2 regions of the Rhizobium anhuiense bv. trifolii genome follow, and region 2 is predicted to be linked to the other one. Evidence: riboswitches for the same ligand, from Rfam matches in the RefSeq annotation. Region 2 holds a riboswitch; the other holds the start of a gene.
What was found. A riboswitch is a leader RNA that binds a small molecule or an ion and turns the genes downstream of it on or off. The one in region 2 is predicted to bind thiamine pyrophosphate.

Region 1 (4,211 bases), on a different replicon from region 2:
TCCGGCCCTTTGAACAGGAGGCGGGGAGCGCCAAAGGCAGTGTCGGTCTGCAGACTGCCGCTTCCCTTTGCCGATAAGCGATCCTGCCAGAAGGACAACGAGCCCTTGGGCACCGCGAACTGTGTGTCACTGACTTCGCCGACGCCGGGACGGCCGCGCATCACGTCGGGAAACGGGAAGTAGGTCATGACGGAGCCGGGGGTACCGGCCTCATCACCGTAATAGAGGTGGTAGACGTTGGGATCGTCGAAATTTACGGTCTTCTTGACGCGGCGCAGGCCAAGCGTGCCCGTGAAGAACGCGTTGTTCTGACGGGCATCCGATGCCATCGACGTGATGTGATGCAGTCCTTTGATATCCTTGATCATAATCCTCGCCCTTCCGCGGCTGTGTTGGTTTGTCTGGTGTGATTGAAAATCTACGTCGGTTGATCAGGCGTGTAAATTGCAATAATAGTTGTCAGTGAATTGCCATTGGTGAAATAATCGATGAACGACTACAAGCTGCTCCGAACCTTCCTGCTGGCTGCCGAGAAGCGGAGCTTCGCGCAGGTCGCGCGCGAGCTCGATATGACGCCCGCAGCCGTCACCCGGGCGATTGCGGCCCTGGAAGAAGATCTGGGCGTGCAACTCTTCGTGCGCACCACGCGCCAAGTGTCGCTGACGACCGATGGCGCGATCTTCGCCGCCCAGATACAGCCGGCGGTGCAGGCGCTCGACAACGCGCGCAAGGACGTGATGAATTCCCACAAGGCGGATCATGGCCGCCTGCGCATCAGCGCGCCGACCTGGTTCGGCCAGCAGGTCCTGCCGCCCATTCTCTCGGCATTCAGGGAGCGCTATCCCAAGATCAGCTTCGAAATCTCGCTCGCCGATGGACTCGTCGACATCATCGACGACGATTATGATCTGGCGATCCGCATTTCCGCGGCACCTTCGGACAAGTTCACGATCTGGCGCAAGATCAGCGTCGTGCGCCGTATCCTCGTCGCAGCGCCCGGCAGCCGGTTTTGCGACATGAAGCACCCGAACGAGCTCATTCCCGACGATTGCCTGGCCTATAGCGGCGAAAGCAAACGGGAGACCTGGTCACTGTCGGACGGCAGTGGCAGCGCCACGATTTCTGCAGGCCGTGCATTCAGCGCCAATAGCGGAGAGGTGCTGGCGAGCATGGCGGCCGACGGCGTCGGGGTCGCCATGCTGCCCAAGTTCCATGTCGCCGAGCATCTGCGGACCGGACGGCTCGTCCACGTCCTGCGGGACTGGTCGCCGCCAGACTTATGGCTGACCCTGTACTACCCCCCTTACCAGGCGCTGCCGCCGCGCATCGCCTCCTTCTCGAAGTTCTTCGAGCAACAGATCCCGGCGTTCCTCTCGGCGATCGAATGAACTTTGCCGATAAAGCAGGTGCGGTTGCTCTAACGAGGTCTTTCGAAAAGGAATTTGCACAATCTTAGGCGGCAACAAGGAACCTCCGGTCCATCTCGGTGGCCGGTCGCTCGATCCCGTTCAAGGCGACAATTTGGAACGTCGGCGACATCCTTCTCCCACATTCAATGATCTGCCCGGCTTCCACATCAAAATACGCCCAAGAGCGGGACGACGGAAGGTCTGTGGTTGACACGAACTCGGCCCAGGACATAGTCTTTGCGACATTCACCAGGGGGGTCCCGGCAAGGGGCTGAGATACTGCTGGACAATTTGGCTTTGCCTGTTGTGGCGCAGTGACCCGTTGAACCTGATCCAGTTCATACTGGCGTAGGGACGGTGCAAGCGCTCGAAGGCTTCGGATTCCCGCGTGGATTCCATGCCGGCGTCTTTCCATCATTCCGGCTGATTGACTGGGTCTCCAATTGCAACTTGGAGCCTCAAACCATGACCATTGCCGCAAAGAACGTCACACCCACCGTCACCACCGGCCCGCTACCGGCGTCGCGGAAAATCTACATCCCCGGAGATATGCACTCCGACATCCGCGTGCCGATGCGCGAGATCAGCGTCCATCCGACATCGGGCGAGCCGCCTGTCGTCGTCTATGATTGCTCCGGCCCTTACACTGTCGAGGGCGCTGATATCCGCATCGAGCAGGGCCTGTCACAGTTCCGTCGCGGCTGGGTGCTCGCCCGCGGAGATGTCGAGGCCTATGAAGGCCGCCATGTGCGTCCCGAAGACAACGGCTTTGTCAGCGGCGAACGGCTGACACCGGAATTTCCGGCCAAGCGCCAGCCGCTGCGGGCGAGGGGAGACAATGCCGTGACCCAACTCGCCTATGCACGCGCCGGCATCATCACCCCGGAAATGGAATTCATCGCTATCCGCGAAAATCTCGGCCGCAAGGCACAGGTGGAGGCCATGAGCCGCGATGGCGAAAGCTTCGGCGCCCATATTCCCGATCATGTGACCCCGGAATTCGTCCGCCAGGAGGTCGCCGCCGGCCGGGCGATCATTCCCGCCAACATCAATCACCCGGAAAGCGAGCCGATGATCATCGGCCGGAACTTCCTGGTGAAGATCAATGCCAATATCGGCAATTCCGCCGTCACCTCCTCCATGGCGGAGGAAGTGGAGAAGATGGTCTGGGCGATCCGCTGGGGTGCCGACACGGTCATGGACCTGTCGACCGGCCGCAACATCCACAATATCCGCGAATGGATCATCCGCAATTCGCCGGTACCGATCGGCACCGTGCCGCTCTACCAGGCACTCGAAAAGGTGAACGGCATTGCCGAGGACCTCACCTGGGAGGTCTATCGCGATACGCTGATCGAACAGGCCGAGCAGGGCGTCGATTACTTCACCATCCATGCGGGCGTGCGGCTTGCCTATATCCCGCTGACCGTCAATCGCGTCACCGGCATCGTTTCTCGCGGCGGCTCGATCATGGCCAAGTGGTGTCTGCACCACCACCGGGAGAGTTTTCTCTACGAGCATTTCGAGGAGATCTGCGACATCTGCCGCGCTTACGACGTTTCCTTCTCGCTCGGTGATGGCCTGCGGCCAGGCTCGATTGCCGATGCCAACGATGCGGCGCAGTTCGCAGAACTGGAAACGCTCGGCGCGTTAACGAAAATCGCCTGGGCGAAGGATTGCCAGGTGATGATCGAAGGTCCCGGTCATGTGCCGATGCACAAGATCAAGGAAAACATGGACAAGCAACTCGCGGTCTGCGGCGAGGCGCCTTTTTATACGCTCGGGCCGCTGACCACCGATATCGCGCCGGGCTATGACCACATCACGTCCGGCATCGGGGCTGCGATGATCGGCTGGTTCGGCACCGCCATGCTCTGCTACGTGACGCCCAAGGAACATCTCGGCCTGCCGGACCGCAACGACGTCAAGGTGGGCGTCATCACCTATAAGATCGCGGCACATGCCGCCGATCTGGCCAAGGGTCATCCGGCGGCGCGGGTGCGCGACGATGCGTTGTCGCGCGCCCGTTTCGAGTTCCGATGGGAGGACCAGTTCAACCTCTCGCTCGATCCGGAAACCGCCCGCTCCTTCCACGACGAAACGCTGCCGAAGGAGGCGCATAAGGTGGCGCATTTCTGCTCCATGTGCGGTCCGAAATTCTGCTCGATGCGGATTTCGCACGATATCCGCGCCGAAGCGCAGAAGGAAGGGCTGGAAGCGATGGCGGCGAAATATCGGGAGGGTGGCGACCTGTACATGCCGATCGAAAACCTTCCGGGTAACGCATAATGCCTACGTTTCTCGTCAAAGGGGCTGGTGTTGCCGGCCTCGCGGCAGCCCATGAGCTCGTCAGGCGGGGCTTTTCGGTCGAGGTGATCGAGAAGGCCGGCGCGGCGGGACTTGGCGCCTCGCACTTTGCTGGAGGAATGCTCGCGCCCTATTGCGAACGGGAAGCGGCCGAAGAGATTGTCCTGACATTGGGCCTGGGCGCGGCCGGATGGTGGGAGGAGGTCGTGCCCGGCGAGGTTCGTCGCCGCGGTACTCTGGTCGTGGCGCAGCCGCGCGACCTCCCCGATCTCGTCCGGTTTGCCGCGCGCACCACCGGTCATGTCTGGATCGATCGCAAGGGTGTGGCCGACCTCGAGCCTGCACTAGCCGGCCGCTTCGAAAAGGCTCTTTTCTTCGAGCAGGAAGCGCATCTCGATCCACGCCGCGCACTGGCCAGACTAGCCGGCAGGCTCCGCGAGCGTGGCGTCGTCTTCCATTTCGGCGGATGCCAGCCGCAGGACCGGCGGTTTGCCG
Region 2 (4,211 bases):
ATGTCATCTGCACTTGTCGATGCAATTTTATTTCATGACCATGTCCAATCGCTGGCCATAGATTGTGCAAATACACGAGGGGTAAAAACGATCATGGCCCGAATTCTCAACCGAATGCTGACTGCCGTACCCCTGCCATGGGGACCCTGTCAGCGTCAGCGTCCGACTCCTTGAACGACGGTCGACTTCCGCGCGTTCCTCTCTGCGGCCGCGTTAAGCTCCGAGAAGGAGTGATGCATTGAGACAGCAAACTCTACAAATCCGATCGGCGACGACCGCGGGCGTTAGTGCACAGATCTGGAATTGAACGGATGGGGATCTTTGAAACGGCTGATCATGCCGAGGGTGCCTTGCGGCGGACGAATTTCGGACGTGCGCAGTCAAGCATGCGATTGAGAACGGCGCAGCCGATGACGCCTTCGGTCTGCTGACCAGGCCGCGACCTCGCCCGCAGACGCCGCCCGATGATGGACTTTCATCGCCCGATTGCCGTTTCGACCAGCGAGCGTTTGCCGTAGCCGTTAGAGAGTTGCCATTTCATGCGGCCGCCAAAGACATGAAGTGCGATATATATAGAAGTATATACAATAATATATTCCATACCTCTCGGGTTTCTCGCAATAGAGAGTAAGATCTGCCAAATTGGAAACGATATACTTTGAAATATATCCGACACATCTATTGCGTTGCTTGTCGTTTTCATCAAGTGTCCTGTTATGATGAGTTACGACAGTGCAACAGGAAGATTCTTTCCCATGAATGCTGAAATCTTGCCGGCGACGTCATCGACGGGAGGCTTGCACAAGGAGCACGACGACATGGATCACCAAAAGAAATCAGACAAGCGCCTTGGCTACTCGCATCTGCGGTTGGCAACCATCGACGGCGTGTCGCTGCCTGGTCTACAATTGTCACTCGACCGGCAGGAGGGCTCTGTGTCGACGAAGAAGACCTTCTTCGAACAATTGCTCCTGGATTTTGCTTTCGGTTGCTACCTATTTTATCCGATCCAGCTATATGAACATCCCGCAACGAGCGAGAGAACGACAAAGGCGCTAAACCGTTAAGTGAATTGGGAGAATTTGGACCGGCCGCCACGTTCCTCCTTTGAAATCCACGTCTATCGGGTTTCCATATTTCAGGATGGAAGCGTCGGCTCAGTCGCCAACGCTTGCAAACTCCAACAACAGGTCGGCGCGCGGATGGAGGATATCATCGACGACCTTGATGCGACGCAAGCAAAGGACGGCTCGGGCACACAGGCTTCAACAGGTACGAAGCAGCACCGCAGGAACATCGGAAGATGGCAAGAAGTCTATCGGGAACCCGACCGTTAAACGGTACCTGCAAGGCGCAGTTCAAATCTTGCTGCCGGTATCAAATACGCTGACAACGCGCGCTCGCCTGCCAATATCAAGGAAATTTGACGCCCAGGGTTCGCCCATCAAATTTACTGCAGAAAGGATTCGTTCTCCGTGTCATTTTGTTCTTCGAAACGCATTCGCATCGCCGCACTTGCAGCGACCGCCATCGTGCTGGGCACCCAGGTCGCAATTGCGCGAGAACCGTCTATAGGGTCTCAGTGGCTGAACTCGCCGGCATCTCGAGTGGAAGCGCTTGCGGTCCTTCAGACCTTGAATGCCAATCTCCTGAGTAACGCCAGTGCTACGTTGACCCTTGATCGCTGGTGCGCCGCGCACAAGCTCGCACCGGAAGGTTCTAAGATTGTAGCTCAGCGTGTGGGCGGGCAAGACAAGCCGGCCGATGAGCACATCCGTGAACTTCTGACCGTCGGACCCGGTGAGTTGATCGCTTATCGCCGCGTCCGCCTGGTCTGCGGCGACCGCGTCTTGTCCGAAGCCGACAATTGGTATGTACCTGCAAAATTAACTGCAGAGATGAATCAGGCGTTGAATACCAGCGATATCGCGTTTGGCAGAGCCGTTCAGGCTCTCAATTTCACTCGCACAAACCTGTCTGCCAAGTTGCTCTGGTCCCCTCTATCCGAAAGCTGGGACATGGACGGTTTAATAACGCATGAAACAGGTTCCCTTACCCTGCCGCCGTTCCTGCTCGAACATCGTGCCGTACTGAAACTTCGAGACGGCACGCCGTTTAGCGCCTTGGTCGAAAGCTACACGGACAAAGTACTAGACTTTCCAGTTCCGCGCCTGCTTTCTCAATAGCGCTTCGGTACTCAGCATACTTGCTGAACTGCGCGGGATAAAATCGACAGCCACTGCATGCGACAAAAGCGCCTGCCTTGCGGAAGCGTGCCGGTCGGGCGACTGGCTTGTCGATTCGTTTGATCGCGGCGACCACGCACGGTAGCCTGAGTGTAACCTGACCCCAAGCCGTCGCAGATTGTCGCTTGACAGTCCCCTCGGCAAGCCTCTACCCTTTTTGGCATTCACCAGGGGGGTCCCGGCAAGGGGCTGAGATACTGCTATCGCGCGCAGTGACCCGTTGAACCTGATCCAGTTCATACTGGCGTAGGGACGGTGCAAGCGCTCGAAGGCAGTGGATTCACGCGTGGAATCCGTGCCGGCGTCTTTTCATCATTCCGGCTGAGGACTGGGTCTCCAATCGAAACTTGGAGCCTCAAACCATGAGTATCGCCGCCGCCCCAACCGTCACCACCGGCCCCTTGCCGGCATCCAGGAAGATCTACATTCGGGGGGACATCCATCCCGACATTTGCGTGCCGATGCGCGAAATCAGCCTGCATCCGACATCGGGCGAGCCGCCCGTTGTCGTCTACGACTCGTCCGGCCCCTATACGATCGAGGGCGCCGAGATCCGTATCGAACAGGGGCTGCCCTCACTGCGACGTGACTGGGTTCTCGCCCGCGGCGACGTCGAGGCCTATAAGGGCCGCCATGTCCGTCCCGAAGACAACGGCTTTGCCAGCGGCGAAAGGCTGACGCCCGAATTCCCCGCGCTACGCCAGCCGCTGCGCGCAAAGGATGGCAGTGCCGTCACCCAGCTCTCCTATGCGCGCGCCGGCATCATCACGACCGAGATGGAATTCATCGCCATCCGCGAGAACCTCGGCCGCAAGGCGCAGGCGGACGCCATGATCCGAGACGGCGAGAGCTTCGGCGCCCATATTCCTGACCATGTGACGGCGGAATTCGTCCGGCAAGAAGTGGCGGCGGGTCGGGCGATCATCCCCGCCAACATCAACCATCCGGAAGCCGAACCGATGATCATCGGCCGCAATTTTCTGGTGAAGATCAACGCCAATATCGGCAACTCGGCCGTCACCTCATCGATGGCGGAGGAGGTTGAGAAGATGGTCTGGGCGGCCCGCTGGGGCGCCGATACCGTCATGGATCTCTCCACCGGCCGCAACATCCACAACATCCGCGAATGGATCATCCGCAATTCGCCGGTGCCGATCGGTACCGTGCCGCTCTATCAGGCGCTGGAGAAGGTCGAGGGCATTGCCGAGAACCTGACCTGGCAGGTCTATCGTGACACGCTAATCGAACAGGCCGAACAGGGCGTCGACTATTTCACCATTCATGCCGGCGTGCGGCTTCACTACATCCCGCTCACCGTCAACCGTGTGACCGGCATCGTCTCGCGCGGCGGTTCGATCATGGCGAAGTGGTGTCTCCATCACCATCGCGAAAGCTTCCTCTACGAGCATTTCGAGGAGATCTGCGACATCTGCCGCGCCTATGACGTCTCCTTTTCGCTCGGCGATGGCCTGCGCCCCGGCTCGATCGCCGACGCGAATGATGCGGCGCAGTTCGCCGAACTGGAAACACTGGGAGAGCTGACCAAGATCGCCTGGGCGAAAGACTGCCAAGTGATGATCGAAGGCCCCGGCCATGTGCCGATGCACAAGATCAAGGAGAACATGGACAAGCAGCTCGAAGTCTGCGGCGAGGCTCCTTTCTACACGCTCGGGCCGCTGACGACCGATATCGCGCCGGGCTACGATCACATCACCTCTGGGATAGGCGCAGCCATGATCGGCTGGTTCGGCACGGCGATGCTCTGCTACGTCACGCCCAAGGAGCATCTGGGGCTTCCCGACCGCAACGACGTGAAGGTAGGCGTCATCACCTACAAGATCGCGGCTCACGCCGCAGATCTCGCCAAGGGGCATCCGGCGGCACAGCTGCGCGACGACGCGCTCTCCCGCGCCCGTTTCGAATTCCGCTGGGAAGATCAGTTCAACCTCTCGCTGGACCCAGAAA

Region 1: another riboswitch for thiamine pyrophosphate. It lies ahead of thiC (phosphomethylpyrimidine synthase ThiC); the one in region 2 lies ahead of thiC (phosphomethylpyrimidine synthase ThiC).

Annotation. Positions count from the first base shown of each region.
Region 1 covers NZ_CP098801.1:440,599-444,809, forward strand. Annotated here, with positions in the region: gene NE851_RS02190 (ring-cleaving dioxygenase) at 1-368, opposite strand, end outside; gene NE851_RS02195 (LysR family transcriptional regulator) at 489-1,388, shown strand; TPP riboswitch at 1,651-1,782, shown strand; gene thiC (phosphomethylpyrimidine synthase ThiC) at 1,875-3,698, shown strand; gene thiO (glycine oxidase ThiO) at 3,698-4,211, shown strand, end outside.
Region 2 covers NZ_CP098802.1:300,600-304,810, reverse strand. Annotated here, with positions in the region: partial or broken gene NE851_RS08360 (IS5/IS1182 family transposase) at 335-547, opposite strand; gene NE851_RS08355 (hypothetical protein) at 756-1,067, shown strand; gene NE851_RS08350 (hypothetical protein) at 1,476-2,186, shown strand; TPP riboswitch at 2,406-2,517, shown strand; gene thiC (phosphomethylpyrimidine synthase ThiC) at 2,609-4,211, shown strand, end outside.